DNA from 4 places in the Streptomyces sp. ADMS genome. Region 4 is predicted to be linked to each of the others. Evidence: riboswitches for the same ligand, from Rfam matches in the RefSeq annotation. Region 4 holds a riboswitch; each other region holds the start of a gene.
The links. A riboswitch is a leader RNA that binds a small molecule or an ion and turns the genes downstream of it on or off. The one in region 4 is predicted to bind cyclic di-AMP.
Positions count from the first base shown of each region.

Region 1: another riboswitch for cyclic di-AMP. It lies ahead of RB628_RS24000 (transglycosylase SLT domain-containing protein); the one in region 4 lies ahead of RB628_RS14220 (C40 family peptidase).
Region 2: another riboswitch for cyclic di-AMP. It lies ahead of RB628_RS11835 (transglycosylase family protein); the one in region 4 lies ahead of RB628_RS14220 (C40 family peptidase).
Region 3: another riboswitch for cyclic di-AMP. It lies ahead of RB628_RS36270 (LysM peptidoglycan-binding domain-containing M23 family metallopeptidase); the one in region 4 lies ahead of RB628_RS14220 (C40 family peptidase).

Region 1 covers NZ_JAVFVX010000057.1:37,638-43,218, reverse strand. Annotated here, with positions in the region: gene RB628_RS24005 (polyprenyl synthetase family protein) at 152-1,162, opposite strand; cyclic di-AMP (ydaO/yuaA leader) riboswitch at 1,789-1,954, shown strand; gene RB628_RS24000 (transglycosylase SLT domain-containing protein) at 1,958-2,452, shown strand; gene RB628_RS23995 (HAD family hydrolase) at 2,521-3,354, opposite strand; partial or broken gene RB628_RS23990 (ATP-grasp domain-containing protein) at 3,558-3,850, opposite strand; gene fahA (fumarylacetoacetase) at 4,053-5,267, shown strand; gene recQ (DNA helicase RecQ) at 5,421-5,581, opposite strand, start outside.
Region 2 covers NZ_JAVFVX010000020.1:38,207-43,787, reverse strand. Annotated here, with positions in the region: gene RB628_RS11855 (Ppx/GppA phosphatase family protein) at 1-502, opposite strand, end outside; gene RB628_RS11850 (DUF501 domain-containing protein) at 499-1,131, opposite strand; gene RB628_RS11845 (septum formation initiator family protein) at 1,160-1,633, opposite strand; gene eno (phosphopyruvate hydratase) at 1,811-3,097, opposite strand; gene RB628_RS11835 (transglycosylase family protein) at 3,446-4,147, opposite strand; cyclic di-AMP (ydaO/yuaA leader) riboswitch at 4,151-4,323, opposite strand; gene RB628_RS11830 (transglycosylase family protein) at 4,507-5,430, opposite strand.
Region 3 covers NZ_JAVFVX010000149.1:3,794-9,374, reverse strand. Annotated here, with positions in the region: gene RB628_RS36280 (tyrosine-protein phosphatase) at 1-646, opposite strand, end outside; gene RB628_RS36275 (alpha-galactosidase) at 817-2,910, shown strand; cyclic di-AMP (ydaO/yuaA leader) riboswitch at 3,188-3,371, shown strand; gene RB628_RS36270 (LysM peptidoglycan-binding domain-containing M23 family metallopeptidase) at 3,376-4,347, shown strand; gene RB628_RS36265 (DUF6250 domain-containing protein) at 4,568-5,287, shown strand; gene RB628_RS36260 (SGNH/GDSL hydrolase family protein) at 5,409-5,581, shown strand, end outside.
Region 4 covers NZ_JAVFVX010000026.1:53,982-59,562, reverse strand. Annotated here, with positions in the region: gene RB628_RS14235 (zinc ribbon domain-containing protein) at 1-1,000, opposite strand, end outside; gene RB628_RS14230 (ATP-dependent Clp protease proteolytic subunit) at 1,240-1,875, shown strand; gene RB628_RS14225 (hypothetical protein) at 1,883-2,191, shown strand; cyclic di-AMP (ydaO/yuaA leader) riboswitch at 2,574-2,753, shown strand; gene RB628_RS14220 (C40 family peptidase) at 2,757-3,230, shown strand; gene RB628_RS14215 (LysR substrate-binding domain-containing protein) at 3,169-4,065, shown strand; gene RB628_RS14210 (ATP-binding protein) at 4,075-4,536, opposite strand; gene RB628_RS14205 (helix-turn-helix transcriptional regulator) at 4,749-5,581, shown strand, end outside.

The DNA.
Region 1 (5,581 bases), on a different contig from region 4:
ATCCGCCCGCCCGGCGTTTGCGGACAAGGCCCCGTTCAGGGCCGTGGCGGGGGTCTGGGGGCGCAGCCCCCAGGTACGGGATGGGACCCCAGGTACGGGATGGGACCCCAGGTAAGGGATGGGACGGGTGAGGGCGGCGAGGGCGAACCCCCTACCCGGCCCGATGCACCACCGCGTCGCACAACTCCACCAACGCGGCCTTGGCGTCACACTCCGGCAACGGCACCAACGCAGCCCGCGCCTCCTCCGCATACCGCACCGTGTCCCGCCGAGCCTGCTCCAACGCGGGATGCACCCGCAGCCGGGCCAACGCCTCCGCATGCCGGGCATCGTCACTGAGATCGGAGTCCAGCAACTCGCACAGCGCGACATCCTCGGCCAGCCCCAGCCGAGCCACCCGCTCCCGCAGCCGCAGCACGGGCATCGTGGGAATGCCTTCCCGCAGATCCGTCCCCGGCGTCTTCCCCGACTCGTGGGAGTCGGACGCGATGTCCAGCACATCGTCCGCGAGCTGGAAGGCGACCCCGAGCCGCTCCCCGTACTGGGTGAGCACGTCCACGACACTGTCGTCGGCCCCGGACATCATCGCCCCGAACCGGCAGGCCACGGCCACCAGTGATCCGGTCTTCCCGCCCAGCACATCCAGATAGTGCTCGACCGGATCCCGCCCGTCCGACGGCCCCGCCGTCTCCAGGATCTGCCCGGTCACCAGCCGCTCGAACGCCTCCGCCTGCACCCGCACCGCCTCGGGCCCGAGGTCGGCGAGGATGTGCGAGGCGCGCGCGAACAGAAAGTCCCCGGTGAGAACCGCGACGGAGTTGCCCCAGCGCGTGTTGGCGCTGGGCACCCCGCGCCGTACCTCGGCCTCGTCCATGACATCGTCGTGATACAGCGTCGCGAGGTGGGTCAGCTCGACCACCACCGCGGACGGCACGATCCCCGGCGCATGGCGGTCCCCGAACTGCGCCGCGAGCATCACGAGCAACGGCCGGAACCGCTTCCCGCCGGCCCGCACGAGATGCTGCGCGGCCTCCGTGATGAAGGGCACCTCGCTCTTGGTGGCTTCGAGCAGCCCTTCCTCGACAGCCGCCAATCCGGCCTGGACATCGGCTTCGAGAGCCTGGTCCCGCACGCTCAGCCCGAACGGCCCGACGACGGTCACGAGGGATCTCCTGTCTGCTGGTGTCTACTGGCGGTCACACGGTGTGTCGATAGGTCGCTGCCATCACTCAAGTCAGCGTATCCGGTCATGTTTCGATCACCGCGAGCGCCCGCCCGTCCAGGCCAGGCGGTATCGGATCGCGACCGGAATGTTTTTGATCAGTCCAAAGCATGGACATTTATAAACATCCCGCCCCGCCAGTGAGTGCGCACACACATATGCCACCTCACCCCATCCTTCACAGTCGGCGTCGCCACGACAACGAAGCACGTCGCGCGAGAGGTTCCGCCCTCTCGGCGGACATGCATCCCCAGAATGCGAAAAACATCCAAAAGCTCCCTAATCACCCCACTCCTCCATCTGCCCCACCACTACCCCCGGCCAGTGATTCGAGTCACGCCGAAATCCGGCACCCCTCACCCACCCTCCGCAAACTACCCATTCACTAAAGCAAGTAGCCCTCCACCTGCCCTTACCTCGATGCCCGTTTCGCACCAAACATCCATCTCGTATGAGCAAGTCCGCTGTTTCTGCCCCTTGTTCCATCCGTGTGCTCTCGCATACGTTCGCGCCACACCGGGCGGACCGCCGAATCCTGCCACCGCCCGCGGAGCACAGATCCCACCCACCCACACGTGACTCACGCAGGCAGGAGCGGGGGACCCAGGTAGGCCGCCGGTCCGGGCACGACGCCGGAGCGGCTAGGGGTGAAGCCGTGCGCCGACAGCGCGCGCGGCCGGGCATCTCCCGCCCGAACCCGACAGCTCACCTCGCAGGCGCCGGAGAGGACTCACCATGCCCGCACGAGGTCAGCACCACCGCGCGAGAACCCCCCGCCGCACGCTCACGCGCACCCTCGCCATAACCGGAACGGCCGCCGCCGCCCTGGCCATGCCCTTCCTGACCGCGACAACGGCGTCAGCCGCACCCTCGTCCACGTCGTCCGCGTCGTCGACGACGACGTACTACGCGAACAACCTGGACGGCTGGATCCACGAATCGCTCGACATCATGGCGCAGAACGGAATCCCCGGAACGTACGACGGCATCTACCGCAACATCATCCGCGAGTCGTCGGGCAACCCGTACGCCATCAACAACTGGGACTCGAACGCGGCAGCCGGCACCCCTTCAAAGGGCCTCCTCCAGGTCATCGACCCGACCTTCGCCGCATACCACGTCGCCGGCACCTCGTACGACCCCTACGACCCGATCGCGAACATCACAGCGGCCTGCAACTACGCGGCGGCGCGGTACGGATCGATAGACAACGTGTACGGGGCCTACTAGGCCGCCCCTGGCCCACAGGCCGACCCCGACCGGTGGGGGCGACCCCGGCCGGTGGGGGCGACCCCGGCCTACCAGCCCACCCCGCCCTCGCCCCCACCGCCGAACAACCGCTCCAGCACCACCGCGATCCCGTCGTCCTCGTTCGAGAGGGTGACCTCGTCCGCCACGGCCCTGAGTTCGGGATGGGCGTTGGCCATGGCGACACCGTGGGCCGCCCAGTCGAACATCGGGATGTCATTGGGCATGTCGCCGAAGGCGATGGTGGCGGACGAGGTCAGCCCGAGATACTCGGCGGCCAGCGCGAGCCCCGTCGCCTTGGTGATGCCGCATGGCTGGAGTTCGACGGTGCCCGGCCCCGACATGGTGACGGTCGCGAGGGAACCGACCGCTCCACGCGCCGCCGACGCCAACTCGTCGTCGGACAGGGACGGGTGGCGCAGCAACACCTTGCTGATGGGCGCGGCCCACAGGTCGTCCCGGTGCGGTACCCGTACGGCGGGCAGCGTCGGATGCGGCATCAGGTACCCGGGTTCGATGAGTGTCAGCCCGTCGACCCCGTCCTGGTCTACTGCTGCGTACACCTGCCCGACCTCCGCCTCGATCTTGCCGAGGGCGGTCTCCGCCAGTTCCTGGTCCAGGGTCACCGACCACAGCAGACGGTCGGCGCCGGCGTCGTACAACTGCGCTCCCTGCCCGCACACCGCGAGCCCCCCGGCACCGAGGTCGTCGAGCAGCGGCCGGACTCTCGGCGCCGGCCGTCCCGTCACCACCAGATGCCGGGCGCCGGCGGCAGTGGCACGTGCCAGCGCGGTCCGCGACCGGTCGGAGAGCGTGTCGTCGCCGCGCAGGAGCGTTCCGTCCAGGTCCGTGGCGATCAGGGCGTATGAGGTGGGAGCGGCCATGATCCAGAGAATACGGATCGTTCGGCCCATCGGTCCCCGTCCGAACCGGACGACGTTCGGCATCCCGGCAGCAACAGCCCCCACGCCCGCGCCAGTTCCCTCTGCGGGAGGACACGGGCACCACGACAACGCGGGTCAGTGAGACCCTGTTCACAAGATCGAGCGAGGGGAGCGTCGACCGACGGCACCGAACCCGTGCCCTACCTGTGCGCCGCCAGATGCCCCACGCCGATGTTCGCCACGATGTACCGGTACCCGGCGCGCTGTTCCCCCCTGCGGAACGGTGCGCCCGGTCGATCGAGATGCATGGCCCGGACGACATCCACCCCCGACTCGCTCTCGAAGAGCCGGAACTGGACGCCCATGCGTGGGTTGAAGTCGAGAACCTGCACTGTCCGCCGCGCCGGCCGAAGCGCAGGTCGAGGTCCATCGTTCCGGCGAAGCCGATCTGTTTGATGAAACGTGCGGCAAGGTCCGCGAGTTCCGGATTGTGGACATCAAGAACTCTTTGGGCACTGGGGACACTGCCCTGAGCCCGCAACTCACCCGTAACCTGTGGCGCGACGACTTGGCCGGACGGCACGACCCCCTGCACGCCACACCGGACAGACACACGCCACCCCAGGCACCGGACGTCCACGACAACGGCCGTCCACGACAGCAGACTTGTACGACACACGAGAGCGAGGCAGCACCCGATGCCCCCCTTCGATGTCCCCGAGGGCGACCCCTTCGGCCCGCACAACCTCCCGTACGGCGTGTTCTCCCCGGCCGGCTCCGCGGACCGCCGCGTCGGCGTCCGTCTGGGCGACCACGTCCTGGACGCGGGCGCCGCAGCCGCAGCGCTCGGCTCCCCCTACGTCTCCGTACTGGCCCGCCCGGCCCTCAACCCTCTGCTCGCCGCGGGCCGCACGACCTGGTCCGACATCCGACGCGCCCTCACCGCCTGGGTCACCGTCCCGTCCCACCAGGACACCATCGCCGCTTTCCTGTACCCCCTCTCCTCGGTGACGCTGCATCTCCCCTTCGATGTCGCGGACTACGTCGACTTCTACGCCTCCGAGAACCACGCCCGGAACGTCGGTCAGATCTTCCGCCCCGACGCCGAGGACTCCCTGACCCCCAACTGGAAGCACCTGCCGATCGGCTACCACGGCCGCTCGGGCACGGTCGTGGTCTCCGGCACGAAGGTCGTACGTCCCTCGGGCCAGCGCAAGGGCCCCACCGACCCTGCCCCGCTCTTCGGCCCGTCGGTCCGCCTGGACATCGAGGCCGAGGTCGGTTTCGTGGTGGGCACACCGTCAACCATGGGCAGCCCCGTGGCCCTGTCCGCCTTCCGGGACCACGTCTTCGGCCTCTGCCTCCTGAACGACTGGTCCGCCCGCGACATCCAGGCCTGGGAGTACGTCCCTCTGGGCCCGTTCCTGGGCAAGTCCTTCGCCACGTCGGTCTCGGCGTGGATCACCCCGCTGGACGCCCTGGAGGAGGCCAGGGTCCGCGCGCCCGCCCGCACGCACCCCCTGCTCCCCTACCTCGACGACGCCGAGGAAGAGCCGGGCGGCTACGACCTGCGTATTTCCGTTGCCGTGAACGGCCACACCATCTCCGAGCCTCCCTTCTCCAGCATGTACTGGACGGCCGCCCAGCAACTCGCCCACATGACCGTCAACGGCGCCTCCCTCCGCACCGGCGACCTCTACGGTTCTGGCACGGTCAGTGGCCCCACCGAACGAGAACGCGGCTCCCTCCTCGAACTCACCTGGAACGGCACCAACCCCCTCGACCTGCCCGCCGGCAAGCGAACCTTCCTGGAGGACCACGACGAGGTCACCCTCACCGCCTGGGCGCCCGGTCCGGGCGGCACCCGCGTGGGCCTGGGCGAGGTGACGGGCAGGATCACTCCGGCAAACTGAGCTTGACGGGCAGGATCACTCCGGCAAGCCGGATAAAACGCCCGAAACAGCCGGCCCGGAGCAGCCGGGGGCGGGCAGTCCGCCGCCGACCGGGAGAAAGCCGGCGCTTCCGCCTCGCCCCGCTGCCCCGGTCTCCTCCCCGAATCCCGCCCCCTACATCCAGTCCTCCGGCTCGGGCTCCATCTCCATCTCGGGCCAGTCATCCGGCCCCGGCTGGTCCGGCACCGCCCGGTCCGGCACCGGACCGGATTCCACACCCTTGCCTTCGCTGCCGGCGGCTCCGCGTCCGCCGCCCGCTGCCCCGGACGTCGGCG
Region 2 (5,581 bases), on a different contig from region 4:
TCCGCACGCACCCGATGTCCACGGACCGTGCCCCGCGCACATGGTCGTCCCCGACCACGAACTCGGTCGAGCCGCCGCCGATGTCCACGACGAGGTAGGGCTTGGCGAGGTCGTCGCGCCCCGCCAGCTCCCTGGTGGCGCCGGTGAAGGAGAACTCGGCCTCCTGCTCACCCGAGATCACCTCGGGCTCGACACCCAGGATGTCCAGCACCCCGCGCACGAACTCGTCCCGGTTCTCCGCGTCCCGGGAGGCGGAGGTCGCCACGAAGCGCAGCCGCTCGGCGCCGTGCTCCTTGATGACGGCGGCGTACTCACGGCAGGCCGCGAAGGTCCGCTCCAGCGCCTCGGGGGCCAGCCGCCCCGTACGGTCGACGCCCTGACCGAGGCGGACGATGGTCATCCGCCGGTCCAGGTCGACGAGTTCGCCCGTCTCCGGGTCGGCGTCGGCGACGAGGAGGCGGATCGAGTTCGTACCGCAGTCGACAGCGGCGACGCGGGTCACCTGGCGCCCTCCCCGGACTCCGCCGAGTCCGCCGGCTCCTCGGGCTCCACTCGCTTGAACGCGAAGTAGCCGGACTCGCCCGCGTCCACCTCCCAGCCCTCCCCCTCCGGAGGCGTCGAGCGCATCACGCAGGGCCCCTTCGCCCACCACTCGGGCAGCATCGCGATCGCCTCGTCGCCCAGCGGGTTCACCCCGGGGCCGGCGGCCAGCGAGTGGCCCACGAGGACGTGCAGGCACTTCACGCGGTCCGGCATGCCCCCCGCGCTCGGGAAACCCTCCAGGACCTCGATCGCGTCACGGCGCGCGATGTAGTCGTCGTGCGCGGCCCGGTAGGCGGCGGCCAGTTCCGGGTCCGTCGACAGGCGTTCCGTCATCTCCTTCATCACGCCGTTCGCCTCCAGCGTGCCGATCGCCGAGGCGGCGCGCGGGCACGTCAGGTAGTACGTCGTGGGGAAGGGCGTGCCGTCCGGCAGCCGCGGAGCCGTCTCCACGACGTCCGGCTGCCCGCAGGGACAGCGGTGCGCGATGGCGCGCAGCCCGCGCGGCGGGCGGCCCAGTTGCTGCTGGAAGGCCTCGACGTCCGCGTCGGTCGGCTCGGTGCGCGGGGTGGGAGGCGGGGGCGTGTCCATACCTGTCTTCTCTGTTCCGTTCACTTCACTATTCGGCGGCGTCGGCCTTGTCCACGCCGTCCCAGACGTTCGCGTACCAGGGGCGGTCGGCCGCGCCCAGGTCGGCGCGCGACTGCTTCGCCGCGTCCGGGTCGATGACGATGTACCCGGTCTCGCCCGGCATCACATAGTGCAGCCGCTGCCGGATCTGCTGCTCCGCGTACGCGTCGTCCTGCCAGCGTGCCTTCAGGTCGCGGAGTTGCTCGACCCGCCGGGTGGCCTGGTCGCGTTCGCGTTCCATGTCGGCGATGTCGGCGCGCTGGGAGACGTACTGCCTTATCGGGTAGGCAAGAGCCACGATCAGCGAGCAGAGGACCAGAGCGAGCAGGGCCGCCCGGCCGGTCAGGCGAGAGCGGCGGGCCTGACGCCTGGTCTGGGAACGATAGACGCGGGCCGCCGTCTGCTCGCCGAGCAGCTTGATCCTGGTCGCGGTGGAGAACCGGTCCCGGTCCTTCACGGACATGTCCCGCCTCCCGAGCGTCTGCGCCTGCTGTACCCCTGCGCACGTGCGTACGTCCCCGCACACGGTACGGGACCGGGTACGGGGACGTACGTACGACTGGCTATGCCATACCCCTGGTTGGGGTCAGGCTCAGCCCTTGCTGTGTCCGTGGCCCGCAGAGCGGACGTCGGGAAAGGCTCAGCCCTTGAAGCGCGGGAAGGCCGAGCGACCGGCGTACACCGCCGCGTCGTCGAGGATCTCCTCGATGCGCAGGAGCTGGTTGTACTTGGCGACGCGGTCCGAGCGGGCCGGGGCGCCGGTCTTGATCTGGCCGCAGTTCACGGCGACGGCGAGGTCGGCGATGGTGACGTCCTCGGTCTCGCCGGAGCGGTGGGACATCATGCACTTGAAGCCGTTGCGCTGGGCCAGCTCGACGGCGTCCAGGGTCTCGGTCAGCGAGCCGATCTGGTTGACCTTGACGAGCAGGGCGTTGGCCGAACCCTCCTCGATGCCGCGGGCCAGACGCTCCGGGTTGGTGACGAAGAGGTCGTCGCCGACGATCTGGACCTTGTCGCCCAGCCTGTCGGTGATGGTCTTCCAGCCGGCCCAGTCGTCCTCGTACAGCGGGTCCTCGATGGAGACGAGCGGGTACGCGGAGACGAGCTCCTCGTAGTACTCGGTCATCTCGGCGGCCGTGCGGGACTTGCCCTCGAACTCGTACTTGCCGTCCTTGTAGAACTCGGACGCGGCGACGTCGAGCGCGAGCCCGATCTGCTCGCCGGGGACGTAACCGGCCTGCTTGATGGCCTCGATGATGAGGTCGAGCGCGGCGCGGTTGGACTCCAGGTTCGGGGCGAAGCCGCCCTCGTCGCCGAGACCGGTGGACAGGCCCTTGGTCTTCAGCACCTTCTTGAGGGTGTGGTAGATCTCGGCGCCCCAGCGCAGGGCCTCGGAGAAGGACTCCGCGCCGATGGGGGCGATCATGAACTCCTGGATGTCCACGTTGGAGTCGGCGTGCGAGCCGCCGTTCAGGATGTTCATCATCGGAACGGGCAGCAGGTGCGCGTTCGGGCCGCCCAGGTAGCGGAAGAGGGGGAGGTCGCTGGCCTCGGAGGCGGCGTGCGCGACGGCGAGGGAGACGCCGAGGATGGCGTTGGCGCCGAGCGAGGCCTTGTTGTCGGTGGCGTCCAGGTCGAACATGGCCTGGTCGATCAGGCGCTGCTCGGTGGCGTCGTAGCCGACGAGCTCCGGGCCGATCTGCTCGATGACGGCGAGGACGGCCTTCTCGACACCCTTGCCGAGGTAGCGGTTGGGGTCACCGTCCCGCAGTTCGATGGCCTCGAAGGCTCCGGTGGAGGCGCCGGACGGAACGGCGGCACGACCGGTGCTGCCGTCGTCGAGGCCGACCTCGACCTCGACGGTGGGGTTGCCTCGCGAGTCGAGGATTTCCCGGGCTACGACGACGTCGATGGACGGCACGAGCATCTCCTTCTGGGATGTGACGCGGGTACGCGGGGCTGCGTGGCCTCGCGAGTACGGGGCCGCGGCGGCTCCGCGATGATGAGCCTAACCGGCTCCGGGACATCGGCCAGCCGTCCGACCACCCCATGGACGGAACATGGACGGAAGCGAGGGTAAACATTGTTCCCCCAGGGAACAAAAAGCCCCGCTCCGGTGCGTACGGGGGAACACGCACCGGAGCGGGGAGCCCGTGGGGGACGGGGGTGACCCTCACGAGGCCTTCACTATGGAGGGCACGGATGTGAGGGCCCTGTGGTTCACCTTCGGGCCGGCCGAGAACTGGGGGATGCTCCGGCCCGCCGGTGACCGGGGTCAGCCGAGGTGCAGCTGCTGGCCCGGGTAGATGAAGTCGGCGTCGTCGATGATGTCCTTGTTCAGCTGGAAGAGCTTCTCCCAGCCGCCCTTGACGTCGTGCGCCTCGGCGATCTCACTGAGGGTGTCGCCGGTGACGACCTTGTACTCACCGTCGCCCTTCTCGACCTTCTTGCCGGTCGGGGTGGTGACGGTCTTCTTCGCGGCCGGCCGCTCCTGCGAACGGGAGGCCTGCTGGTCGGAGGAGCGGGTAGTGGCCTCGCCGGAGCCGCTGGAGCCGCTGTCGCTCGTACCGGAGCCGGTGTCCGAGCTGCTGCCGCCGTCGTAGGCGGCGCCGGACAGGCCCACGCCGCAGGTCGGCCAGGCACCCTTGCCCTGGCCCGCGAGGACCTTCTCGGCGACGGCTATCTGCGCGGACTTGGAGGCCTGGTCGGCGGTGGAGGCGTACGCCGTGCCGCCGTACGCGGCCCAGGTCGAGGCGGAGAACTGCAGACCGCCGTAGTAGCCGTTGCCGGTGTTGATGGACCAGTTGCCGCCGGACTCGCACTGGGCGACCGTGTCCCACTCGGCGGAGGTGGCGGCGGAGGCGGAGCCGACCGCCAGCAGCGGAGCGGCGACCGCGGCGCCGGTGACACCGGCGATGGCGACGGCGCGACTGGCCTTGGACGGACGGCGGTGCTTGCCCTTGCCGGAAAACAGCATGCGTGATCCCCTCACCGACGCCTGCGAGGTGAGCTGTCGGATTCGGGCCGGTTGAGTTGCCCGGCCGTACGTCCCTCTCGGGCTGCGTACGGCTTCACCCCAAGCCACTCCGGTCAACTGCCCCGGTGCGGCACTTACCTTGGGTCCCCCGCTCCTGCCTACGGCGCTTGATAGCGACGACTGTTCCCGTACGGCCGTTGGCAGGATTCGGCGTTACGACCGGCGGGGCCCGCGATGGCGAGCGATCTCGACCGTAAACAGGTGATCCCCTGAAATACAAAGACGATCAGGGCTTCTGAGACCTATCTCTCACTGCATTTATAACGGACATTCAGCACGAAGCGTGACGTGAACTCCGGTTACCTTTGCCCGGGTTCATCACCGACAGCAAGGGTCTGACCGGGGAGGATGAGGTTCGGGTCCGCACCGAGGGAGCGCTCGTTCTCGGTGTAGAGCTCGGACCATCCGCCCGCGAGACCAAGGGAGTCGGCGATGCTCCAGAGGGTGTCGCCGGCACGGACGGTGTACGAGCCCTCAGCCTCACCACCCACCCCAATTCCCGCACTCTGCCCAGAGCTACCCACTTCTGCACCACTTACCGACTCCGTGGGCGAACTGTCACTTTCCTGCGAGTTGTCCACATCGAGTGACGAGGAAGCGGGGGACGGCGAGGCGGCCGACTCGGCGGAGTCGGTCGTCGCCGCGACGGACTGCGAGGGGGAGGGCGAGGACTCCGAGGCCTTGGTCGAGACCGAGGAGTCCGTGGAGGGAGACGCCGAGGGCGTGGGAGAGGCCGCCGTCGAAGTCGACGAGGAAGAGGACGAGGAAGAAGAGTCCGCGTCCGACTCCGAGGCCGCGCCCGAGGCGTCTCCCTCGGCCACACCGGTGTCGACGTCGGCCGAACTGGTGTCCTTGCCGAGCCCGGACAGCAGCGCGCAGGCCTCCCAGGCCCCGGCACCCTGGTCGGCGAGGATGTTCTCGGCGACGGCGATCTGCTGCGAACGGCTGGCCTGGTCGGCGCTCGGGGCGTAGGTGAGACCGCCGTACCTCTCCCAGTCGGCCTGGGTGAGCTGGAGCCCGCCGTAGAACCCGTTGCCGGTGTTGGCACTCCAGGAGGTGGCGCTCTCACACTCCGCGACCCTGTCCCACGTGGTACCGCTGGCCGCGCTCGCGCCGGTCGCGCCGAGCAGCGGGATGGCAATGGCGGAGCCGGTCACGCCGGCTGCGACAAGCAGAGCCGGGGCCTGACGGGGGCGACGGTGACGACCGTTCCCGGAGAGCATGCGGTTGCCTTTCGCGAGACAGCGGGGGCTGGTGCGACGGATGCTGCGAGGGCGTCGCACTAGTGCTCGAACGTATCGGCAGACGATCAGTTGTCACAAGTTAATGCCGCGCAGATCACGTGAAGATCACGCTGTTGAGGGTGTGTCACCT
Region 3 (5,581 bases), on a different contig from region 4:
GCAGCTCCAGGACCTCGGGGCTGTAGGCCTTGGCCACGGAACCGTTGCGGCGCACCTTGTAGCGCCTGTGCTGCGCGTTCGACTCCATGTAGTCGGTCACGATGGCGTCGCGCTCCACCCCGACGGCGAGCAGTGTCACGGCGATGGACAGTCCCGCGCGGTCCTTGCCGGCCGCGCAGTGCATCAGGGCAGGGACACTGTCCTCGGCCAGCGCGTGGAGCATCCGGGAGTGCTCGGCCGTGCGGTCCCTGACGATCTCACGGTAGGAGTTGATCATCCGCTGCTCACCCTTGCCGTCGGCCAGGAGGCTGCGCAACTCGTCGAGATCGCCGTCCCGGACCATCTTCCAGAACTCCGCGCCGTGCGCCGGGTCGGACAGCGGGATGTTCACGTTGCGCACGCCCGGCAGCTCGACGTCCGGCCCCTCCAGCTTGATGTCGGCCGCGTTGCGGAAGTCGAAGATCGTGTGCAGCCCGAGGGAGCCGAGAAACGCCGCGTCCTCGTCGGTCGCGTGAGCGAGATGACCGCTGCGGAACAGCCGCCCCGGCGCCACGCGCCGGCCGTCCACGGTCGGCAGGCCGCCCACGTCACGGAAGTTACGTACGCCGCCCAGCTCGGGCTCGGTCGACGGGACCTGCTGCGTCACGAGGGCTCCCCTCCCACACCGCCCCGCGGACGCTGCTCGTCGACGGGCGCGCTTCGACGATACGACATGGGTGAGCAGGCCAACGAGTTTTCCACAGGCGTTGCCGTCGGCGTCCCTGGCGCTGATGATGTTGATGCTTGAGCGTGCCTGTTCGGATCTGTGGGGACATGATGCTGGAAATTGCCGGAACCGGTCGTACGTGGCTTCTCTCGGGGCCCACGAGCAGTTACGCCGTCCATCTCACCGAGGACGACGAACTGCTGCACCTGCACTGGGGCCCGCGGATCGCCCTCGTCGACGCGGAGGCGCTCGCCGTCCGTCCGCTGCCGGACTACTGGCCCTTCGAGTCCCCGCTCGACGGTCGGGAGGAGTACCCGGTCGAGGGCGGCCCCCGCTTCGTACGGCCCGCCCTGTCCGTGCGGACCGGCGAGCGCCGGGGCACCGAATGGCGGTTCGAGGCGTACGAGACCGCGGGCGGCGCCGAGGGGGACGAACTGCGACTGCGGTTCCGCGACGCGGGGCTGGTGATCACGCTCCACTACCGGATGCGCCACGACGTCGTGGAGCGCTGGGTGACCCTCACCCATGACGCCCCCGACAGCGCCGGACCGGTTGAGCTGCTCCGCGCGGACTCGGCCACCTGGACGCTCCCCGAGCGCGATGGCTGGCGCCTCTCCCAACTGCACGGACGCTGGGCCGCCGAGTCCCGGCTCGTGAGCGCGGACCTCACCTACGGTGAGAAGGTCATCGGCAGCCGGCGCGGGCACACCGGGCACCAGCACCTGCCCTGGGTGGCGCTCGACACCGACGCGACCGAGGAACGCGGCGAGGTGTACGCGTGCGCGCTCGGCTGGTCCGGCTCGTGGCGGATCGCCGTCGCCCAACTGCCCGACGCGCGCGTGCAGATCACCGGTGGCGCCGGGTACGACGACTCCGGCCTGCTGCGCCTGGCGGCGGGTGAGTCCTTCACCACGCCCGTCTTCGCGGGGCTGTGGACCGCCTTGGGGCACGGTGGGGCGAGCCGGGCGTGGCACGCGTACCAGCGCGCGTTCGTCGTGCCCGACGCGGACCGGGACCGGCCCGTGCTCTACAACTCCTGGGAGGCCACGGAGTTCGACATCTCCGAGGAGCAGCAGAGGACGCTGGCCCGGCGGGCCGCCGCGATCGGCGTCGAACTGTTCGTCGTGGACGACGGCTGGTTCGGGGCCCGCACCAGCGACCGGGCCGGCCTCGGTGACTGGACGCCCAATCCGGACCGCTTCCCGGCGGGCGTGAGGCCGCTCGCAGAGTACGTGCACACCCTGGGCATGCAGTTCGGTATCTGGGTCGAGCCCGAGATGGTCAACCCGGACAGCGACCTGTACCGCACCCACCCGGACTGGGTGCAGTTCCAGTCGGGACGAAAGCGGACGGAGTTCCGCAATCAGCTCGTACTGAACCTCGCGCGCGAGGATGTCCGCCAGTACCTGTGGGAGCAGCTCGACGGGCTGCTCTCCAGTGCCCCGATCGACTACGTGAAGTGGGACTTCAACCGCTGCTTCACCGACGCCGGCTGGCCCGGCGAGGACTACCCCCAGCGTCTGTGGGTCGACCATGTGCAGGGACTGTATGCCCTGCTGGACCGGCTGCGGGCGGCCCACCCGGGCGTCGCCTTCGAGTCCTGCTCGGGTGGCGGTGGCCGGATCGACCTCGGTGTCCTCGCTCGTACGGACCAGGTGTGGACCTCGGACAACACCGACCCGCTGGACCGCCTCGCCATCCAGGAGGGCTTCAGTCAGATCCATCCGGCGCGGGTCATGGCCGCCTGGGTCACGGACAGTCCGAATACCCAGCTCAACGACCGGGTCAGCTCGTTGCGGTTCCGGTTCGTGAGTGCGATGGCCGGGGTGCTCGGCGTAGGTGGCGACCTCGCCAGGTGGACGGAGGCGGAGCTGGCCGAGGCGAGGGAGTGGGTGGCGCTCTACAGGGAGATCCGCCATGTCGTGCAGCGCGGCGACCTCCACCGGCTGCGGCGGCCGACCGGCGGACTGAGCGCGGTGCAGTACGTGCTCGGGGGCGAGAGTGTCGTCCTGGCGTGGCTCCAGGCGCAGCACCACGGTGAACCGGTACCGGCGCTGCGGCTGCGCGGACTCGACCCGTCTGCGACGTACGAATGCCGTGAAACGGGTGAAGTCCACCGAGGTGCGGTGTTGATGCACCACGGTCTGCGAACGGGGCTGAAGGGTGACCTGGATGCGGCAGTTCTCCGACTGCGTCGCATCTGATGCTTCTGTCCGTTATGGCGCCTTAATTCCAACTCGCTTGGGAATAAGGGTTGCTGTGCGGCAGGGGAGTGAGCAGCGTCATATTCGTGACGGTGTGTCGCCGACATGTTCACGTAATTTCGGCGTCTTTTAAGGATGTTCAGGGGGCGGAGAGATCCAGAATTCACGGACAGTGACGGGTAATTCTGGGGAGGATCACAGGAAACCCGTACACAGGGAACCTGAAGCTTGTTTCCGTGCGTCTTGGTCGCTTACGTTCGCCTCCAATCCGGACGGACGCCCAATCCTGCCGCCGCCCGGAACCCGCATCGAACACCCGAGAACGGCAGGAGCGGGGGACCCACAGGTAGAACGCCTGTTCCGGTCTCTGGAACAGGCTTGGGGTTAAGTCACGTTCAGGCGTGGCCGGACATCTCCAGTCCGCACCCGACAGCTCACCTCGCAGGCGCCGGAGAGGAATTCGTCATGCCCGCGAAGGGTAAGCACCGCCGTCCGAAGTCCCAGCGATTCACCCGCTCGATAGCCGTCGCCGGAACCGGCGGAGCGGCTCTCGCCCTGCCCCTGCTGGGAGCCACCGGCGCCCAAGCGGCCACGGCGGAGTCCACCACGCAGTCCGTTCAGTCGCTTTCGGAAACGGCCAGGTCCGTAACCGCCCAGCCCGTTTCCGCGAAGACGGAAAAAGCTGCTTCCGCTCCCTCCGCCGCCAAGGAGGCGAACGTCAGGACATACGCGGTCCAGGCCGGCGACTACCTGTCGAAGATCGCCGAGGAGCAGAGCGTCAGCGGTGGCTGGAAGAAGCTCTACTCGGACAACCGCACCGCCATCGGTGCCGACCCGGGCCTGATCCACCCCGGTCTGAAACTGACGATCGGCAAGAAGGCCGCGTCCACCTCCTCGCCGTCCTCGTCCTCGGCGGAGTCCTCCTCGAAGTCCTCGCAGTCCACGAAGACTCAGACGCCCGAGCCGGCCGCCGAACGCGAGACGGCCGAGACCTCCACGACGACCGAGACCGCCGACACCGGCAGCTCCAGCGGCTTCACCCTTCCCGTGGCCGGTGGCATCGGCACCGCCTACCGCGTGGCGGGCAGCATGTGGTCCAGCGGCTACCACACGGGCGTCGACTTCGGCGCCCCGACCGGCACCTCCCTCAAGGCCGTCGGCGCGGGCACCGTCGTCTCCGCCGGTTGGGGCGGGGCGTACGGCAACCAGGTCGTCGTCAAGCTCGCCGACGGCTACTACGCCCAGTACGCCCACCTCGCGCAGCTCTCCGTCTCGGCCGGCCAGACCGTGACCGCGGGTCAGCAGGTCGGTCTCTCCGGTGCCACCGGCAATGTGACCGGCCCGCACCTGCACTTCGAGATCCGCACCACCCCGGACTACGGCTCCGACGTGGACCCGGTCGCGTACCTCCGCTCGAAGGGCGTCGCCGTCGGCTGACGCGCACGCTTCGGGAGGACACACGCCGAAGGCCGGACCCCGATCCCGGGGCCCGGCCTTCGGCGTGTTCGCGATGCGGTTCGTGATCGTCACCTTGCGGTCCTGTGGCGCGAGTGCCTGGAGTGTCGCCAGGAAGAGAGAGCGGGGGCAGAGTGAACTCCCTAGCTGTGCAAGCGCTTTCCGCCGCTGTGACCACCATTCAGCCACAAGGAGCCGCCTCGTGACGACCACTCGCAGAGCCTTCGGAGTCCTGGCCGCCGGCGCGGCCGTCGCCGCGCTCAGCCCGGCTGCGAGCGCCAGTGCCGCCGCATACGGACGCCTCATCGCCCGCGACGACTTCCTGCACGGTCTCGGCCGGTGGGCCGTCGAACTCCAGGACGGTGGCAGTGTCACGGCGGCCCGGGGCGTCCTGGAGGTCGACGTGCCGAGCGGTGCCACCAGCTGGTTCAAGCGCAGTCTGCAAGGCCCGTACGCCATCGAGTACACGGCGACACCGGTCTCGGCGGGCGGGGTCAACGACCGGGTCTCCGACCTGAACAACTTCTGGAACGCCGTCGACGTCCGCTCCCCGGACGACCTCTTCGCCACCCGGCGGAGCGGAGCCCTCGCCGAGTACGACCACCTCAAGACGTACTACGTCGGCTACGGCGCCAACACCAACACCACGACCCGTCTGCGCCGTTACGTCGGCGAGGCCGACGTGCGCCCCTTGGTCTACGACTACGCGGAGCCGCTGCTGGTCCCGAACGCGCCCCACCGCGTCCGGATCGTCTCGGCCGGCTCGACGGTCCGCTGGTGGAACAACGGGCGGCTCGTCTTCGACTACGGCGACCCCGACCCGTACACGAGTGGGTACTTCGCCTTCCGTACGACGTGGAGCCACTTCCGGATCACCGACTTCAGCGTCCGTGAACTGCGTCTTCCCATTATTCCGGGTTGACCAACAATTGACGAGTGGCCTATCTCACCGGGAGTCAACCCCTTCCTACGGTCGCGTAGCTCACATCAGAGGTGAATCATGGGCCGATGTGGCAGACGATTCGAGGAATGACAGAAGAGCAGTGATCGGGTCGTACGTGGCGGTGGGGGACAGCTTCACCGAGGGCGTCGGCGACCCCGGCCCCGACGGGGCGTTCGTCGGCTGGGCCGACCGGTTCGCGGTCCTGCTCGCGGACCGGCGCCCCGAGGGCGACTTCGACTACACGAACCTCGCGGTACGCGGGAGGCTGCTCGA
Region 4 (5,581 bases):
CGGGCGCGGCGTGGCCGTGTGCGGTTGCCGTCGGGTGGTCCGAACCTCGGGGTGAGGGGGTGGACTTCGGTGGCGTGCAGGTGGTGGAAGCCGGTCCGCTGGGCGCGCGGGTGCGCCGTCGACAGGTTCTGCGTGAGAGCCGCACCCGGCCGGGCCGAGGAAGGTCTTCGAGCTGGCGGGGTGCGGGTACTGCATGACCTGGCACCGGCCTGCACGCTGCTGGTGTCGTGGTGTCATGCCCCGCCGGACGCTGGACCACCCCGGTGGGGGTGGTGGCGGGGACCGTACGCACATCGGGCATACGGCGGGGAGTCTGTGAGTCCCGGGCCGGGCCCGGGGCTGGGTCTTTGGCAGCGCGCCGGGCGGTCCGGTGCCGGGGGGCGGTGAGTCTGGTGGGGGTGGGGTGCCCCTTGCCCGGGGTGGTCTTCGGACCGGCCGGCCGGGGCGGGGCCGCCTCCGCGTGGCGTTGGCGGCGCAGGCGGCGGGTGGTCTTCTTCGGGCGCCGGACCAGCGTCACGGTGCCCTCCACCGTGGTGTGGATGGTCCGGGTCCCGGTGGTGCGTTCGGTGGTGGTGTGGGTCTGGGCGAGCAGGCCGCGGGAGACGATGCGGCGGGCGGCGGCGTGGTCGCGGTCCATGGACAGCCCGCACCCGGCGCAGTGCGCCCATTTCCAGCCGCGTTCGGATAGCCGGTCGGGGGCGGGGTGGTGGGTGAGGGCGTTCAGGCAGCCGGGGCAGAGTCTGGAGGTGCCCCGGGCCGGGACGGTGACCACCGCGAGCCCGGCCTTCGCGGCCAGGTGGCGGATCGCCTCGGCCACGGTGCCGCGCACCTGCCCCGACAGGCGGGCGTTGCCCCGCCGGTGGCCGCGGGTTTCCAGGGTGGTGAGGTCTTCGAGGTAGATGACGGACGCGCCGAGCGCGGTCGCCTGGTCGACGGCCCAGCGGGCCGCCGCCCAACCGTGCCCCATGGGGTGGCCGACGCGCGGCATACCGGAACGCATCGAGCAAGGTCGCTCACACCACGAAGCGGGACACGACTGACGGCACCCCTTCCACGGCGGCCCGGCCGAGACCCACCCACCTGACTCCGCGGGCAACCGACAGCGCGTGCCTCGTGCGGCGAGCTGCTCCACGGCATTTTCGCTGTCAGCGAGCACCTCGCGGAGGCCCTCGCGGCGGACTCTGTACGTCCTGTACATTTTTTACGGAAGCCACCGAGGAGGCGCGCGCCATGAAGGCCATCGACGAACCGTCAGCCCGCTATGTCCTGCCCGAGTTCACCGAACGGACCAGCGCCGGGCACCGCACGCTCGACCCGTACTCGAAGTTGCTGGAGGAGCGGATCGTCTTTCTCGGGACGCCGGTCGACGACATCTCGGCGAACGACGTGATGGCGCAGTTCATGCATCTCGAATACCTGGCGCCCGACCGGGACATCTCGCTGTACATCAACTCCCCCGGCGGCTCGTTCAGCGCGATGACGGCGATCTACGACACGATGCAGTTCGTCACCTGCGAGGTGGAGACGATCTGCCTGGGGCAGGCGGCGTCGGCGGCGGCCGTACTGCTGGCCGCGGGTACGCCGGGCAAGCGCAGCGCGCTGCCGGGGGCCCGCGTACTGATCCACCAGCCCTCGCTGCCCGAGCCGATCCACGGCCAGGCCAGCGATCTCGCCATTCAGGCCCAGGAGTTGGGCCGGGTCCGTACCCTGCTGGAAGAACTGCTCGTGCGGCACACCGGACAGAGCCCGGAGCAGGTCGCCGCGGACATCGAGCGGGACAAGATCCTGGACGCCCAAGCCGCCCTGGAATACGGGCTGGTGGACCGGGTCGTGCCCAGCCGCAGGTCCTCGCACCCCGCCCCCGGCACGAGGTGAGCCGCCGATGCTTCCGCCCGAACTGCCTCCGCTGCCCGCCCTGACGCGCGCCGAGGGCGAGTTGATCGACCGATATCTCGAAGTGGCCGATCTGCTCGGCCGTATCAACCCGGCGTATCACGGGGACACGTACCGCGGACTGCGGGCCGCGCAGGCTCTGGTCACCAAGGCGGTGGCGTTGCGGGACGCGCTGGAGCTGATGCATCAGCGGGGCGAGGCCGAGGTGCACGCCGATACGCTGGCGCGTGCGCTGCGCGTCCTCGACGGGGAGCGCCGCACGGCGCGTGTCACCGTTCCGCGTGAGCCCGCCAGTTGACTCACCCGGTCGGCGGACTCGTATCGGACGGGCCCACGTGTCGCGGTGACGGACTGTCCGGAACGGGACGGGACGTGACTGGATACCATCCCCCGTTCGGAGTAGCCGTAGGTCCCTCGACGGGCCCGTTCGCCTTGCGCGACGCGCGTAGTTCCCAGCCGGAACGAAGACGTTTCAGGGCTGGTCCGGGGGTGCGCGACCCCCTCGAAAGTCGCCCGGGGGTACGGGTGTCCACCCGAATGGGGCAGCGGTGAGTAACACCACAAAGCCCCGATTCCATTGGGATTTTCATACTTCCATGAGCCAAGATCCCTTCCTGACGACAAGCCCCCGCCACAACGGTGGGGCGATCCGGGCGGACGCCGAGTCCTGCCGCCGCCCGGATGACCGGTCGACAGATGTGCATCGGCAGGAGTGGAGGACCCAAGCACGACGGGTCGCCGGAACGGTCACGCCATGACCGGGCCGAGCAGCCCTTGGGGTGAAGCCGCAGCAGCGGCCGGGCAACTTCGCCAGCCCGAATCCGACAGGTCATCCTTCACAGGCGGCTGACGAAGGGTTGCGCATGTCTGCGCTCAATCGTGTCCCGTCGCTGATGACCCGTGCCGGTACGGCCTCGGCTCTCACCCTCGCCGCCGTGGGCGGCAGCTTGGTGATCCCCGGTGCCGCAACCGACGCCGCGGCGATCGCACCGTCGACGAAGGCACTTCAGATCGCGGCTTCCAAGAAGGGCTCCCCGTACAAGTACGGCGCCGCGGGACCGAGCAGGTTCGACTGCTCCGGGCTCACGCTCTACTCGTACAAGAAGGCGGGCAAGAAGCTGCCTCGTACGGCGGCGGCCCAGTACAACAAGACCAAGCACATCTCCGCCAAGAGCCGCAGGGGCGGAGACCTGGTCTTCTTCCACTCGGGCTCGAACGTCTACCACGTGGGCATCTACGCCGGGAAGGGAAAGATCTGGCACTCCCCGAAGACCGGTGACGTCGTCAGGCTCCAGAAGATCTGGACGAAGAGCGTCTGGTACGGCCGGGTCAGCTGACCCGCCCGGAGCGCGGGGCGGCTGCCAGAGCCGCCGCCCCGCACTGCTCGTACGGCATCACCGGGGCGCCCGGCTCACACCGGCGGGCGAGCTGCTGGTGGCGCGGGCCCGCCGGGTGCTGGACGAGCTGGAGCGGGCCCGGCACGAACTGGCCCGGCTCACCGGCCTGTCGGGCGGCGCGCTCAGGCTCGGCACCTTCCAGACGGCCGGTATCCAGCTGCTGCCGCCGGTGCTGAGCGCGTTCCGCCGGGCCCATCCGGACGTGGAGCTGTCGGTCGCGGACTACGAACCGCCGGCCGGGGTGGCCGCCGTAGCCGCCGGAGAGGTCGATCTCGCGCTCACGCACGCCTACGAACCGGGCGGACCCGCACCGCTGCCCGCGTCGGTCGCCGCCGAGCCGGTCCTCGTCGAGGAGCTGGTCCTGGTGACCGCGCCGGGCCATGTGCTGGCCGGGGACTCGTCCAGGCTGCCCCTGACCGAGCTGGCGGGCCAGCCGCTGATCAGCATGGCGCCGGACCATCCGCCCCGACAGAGCGTGGAAACGGCCCTCGCCCGGGCGGGCGCCACTCCGTCGGTGCTGGTGGCGACGCCGGGGTACGCCCTGGTGTGCGCGCTGGTCAGCGCGGGCCTCGGGGTGGCGGTCGTACCGGAGATGGTCGCGCGGACGGCGGTCACGCCGGTCGGGACCCGGCTGCTGGAGCCGGGCGACCTCCGCCGGACGATCTCGGTCGTCCGCCGTACCGACGAGACCGCGCCCGCGGCCGACGCCTTCCGCGCCCTGCTGCGGGGCGCGTTCGGGCGAGCCCACGGCAGCGGAGTGCAGGGGCCGACCTGAGCCGAACCGTTACGGCTCCTGCTGGCCGGCCGCCGGTACCGGAGGCCTGGCCGGGGCCGTCCACGGGAGTTCGATCGACACCGTCTTGCCGCCCTCGCGGGTGGGACGGACGCGCAGTTTGCCGCCCGACTCCGCGGTCAGCCAGCGGATGATGACCATCCCGCGGCCGTTGTCCTGCTGGACGGCGGCGGGCAGGCGTTTGGGGAAGCGCGGGTGGCTGTCGGTCACCCCGATGCGCAGGTGTTCGTCACGGTCGAGCGCGATGTCCACCGTGAAGGTGGGTGACAACCCGAAGGTGTGCTGTACGGCGTTGGTGGCGAGTTCCGAGACGATCAGGCGGATGGTGTCGGCCGCTTCGGCGTCACTCGGCAGCCCCCATTCCGCCAGTACGTCGGCGACATATGCGCGGGCGGCGGAGACCGAGGCGGGATCGCTCGGCAGAGTGACGGATGCTTCCAGGTGGTCTGCCATGGCGACGTCGTCCCTTTCCCACAGGACCGGGGCCCGACACGGAGCGGCTGGTTCGAGTACGGTCCCGGACTGGTGCTTCGCGCCAGACTGCCATTCCCGTGCCGGTAACGGGGTGCGATCCACCAAGATATGCATATATCTGTCGCTCGAAGCGGTGAACTCTGCGACCCCAGCACGTATTTGGGCGGCCCATCAGGAGTAGGGAGCAGCCCATGCAGTACGGTCCCGCGGTACGCCGCCGGAAACTGGGATCCGAACTGCGCGCACTGCGCGCCAGGGCAGGCCTCACGAGCGGTGAGGCGGCCCGCTTGGTGGGCTGGCACCAGTCGAAGGTGAGCCGGATCGAGACCGGTACGAGCGGGGTGAAACCGGCCGACGTCCGGTTACTTCTGGATGCGTACGAGGTCCCCGGCGGCGAGTCGCGCGACTTGCTGCTCGTGCTGGCGGGCGCCGAGGACGGTGGCCGGCACCACTGGTGGCACGCCTACCGTGGCGTACTGCCGCCCACCTACCGGGACTTCATCAGCCTGGAGTCACAGGCCAGCACGATGCGCACCCTGGAGACCTCGGCCGTCCCGGGGCTGCTGCAGACTCCGGAGTACGCCCGCGCGATGACCCGGGCCGCCGTGGACGGCCTGGAGGAGACCCGGCTCGATGCCCTGGTCGAGGTGCGGCTGGCCCGGCAGGACGTGCTGCGTTCGGATCCGCCGCTGACCCTGCGCGCGGTCCTCGACGAGGCGGTGCTGCGCCGTGAAGTGGGTGGCCCGGAGGTGATGGCACGTCAGCTGGAACGGCTCATGGAAGCGGCCCTGCTGCCCCAGGTGCGGCTCCAGATCCTGCCGTTCGCCGCGGGGGCGTACATCGGCATCACAGGTCCTTTCGTTATCTTCTCCTTTCCGACCATTTCTGACCTGGATGTGGTTGTTCTCGACCAGATGATGAGTAGCCTCTATCTCGAACGGAAAGAAGACCTCCAGGCCTACAGTGAGGCCTTCAACACCCTTCAGATCCACGCCCTTTCGCCCGAGGACTCGTTGGATTTCAT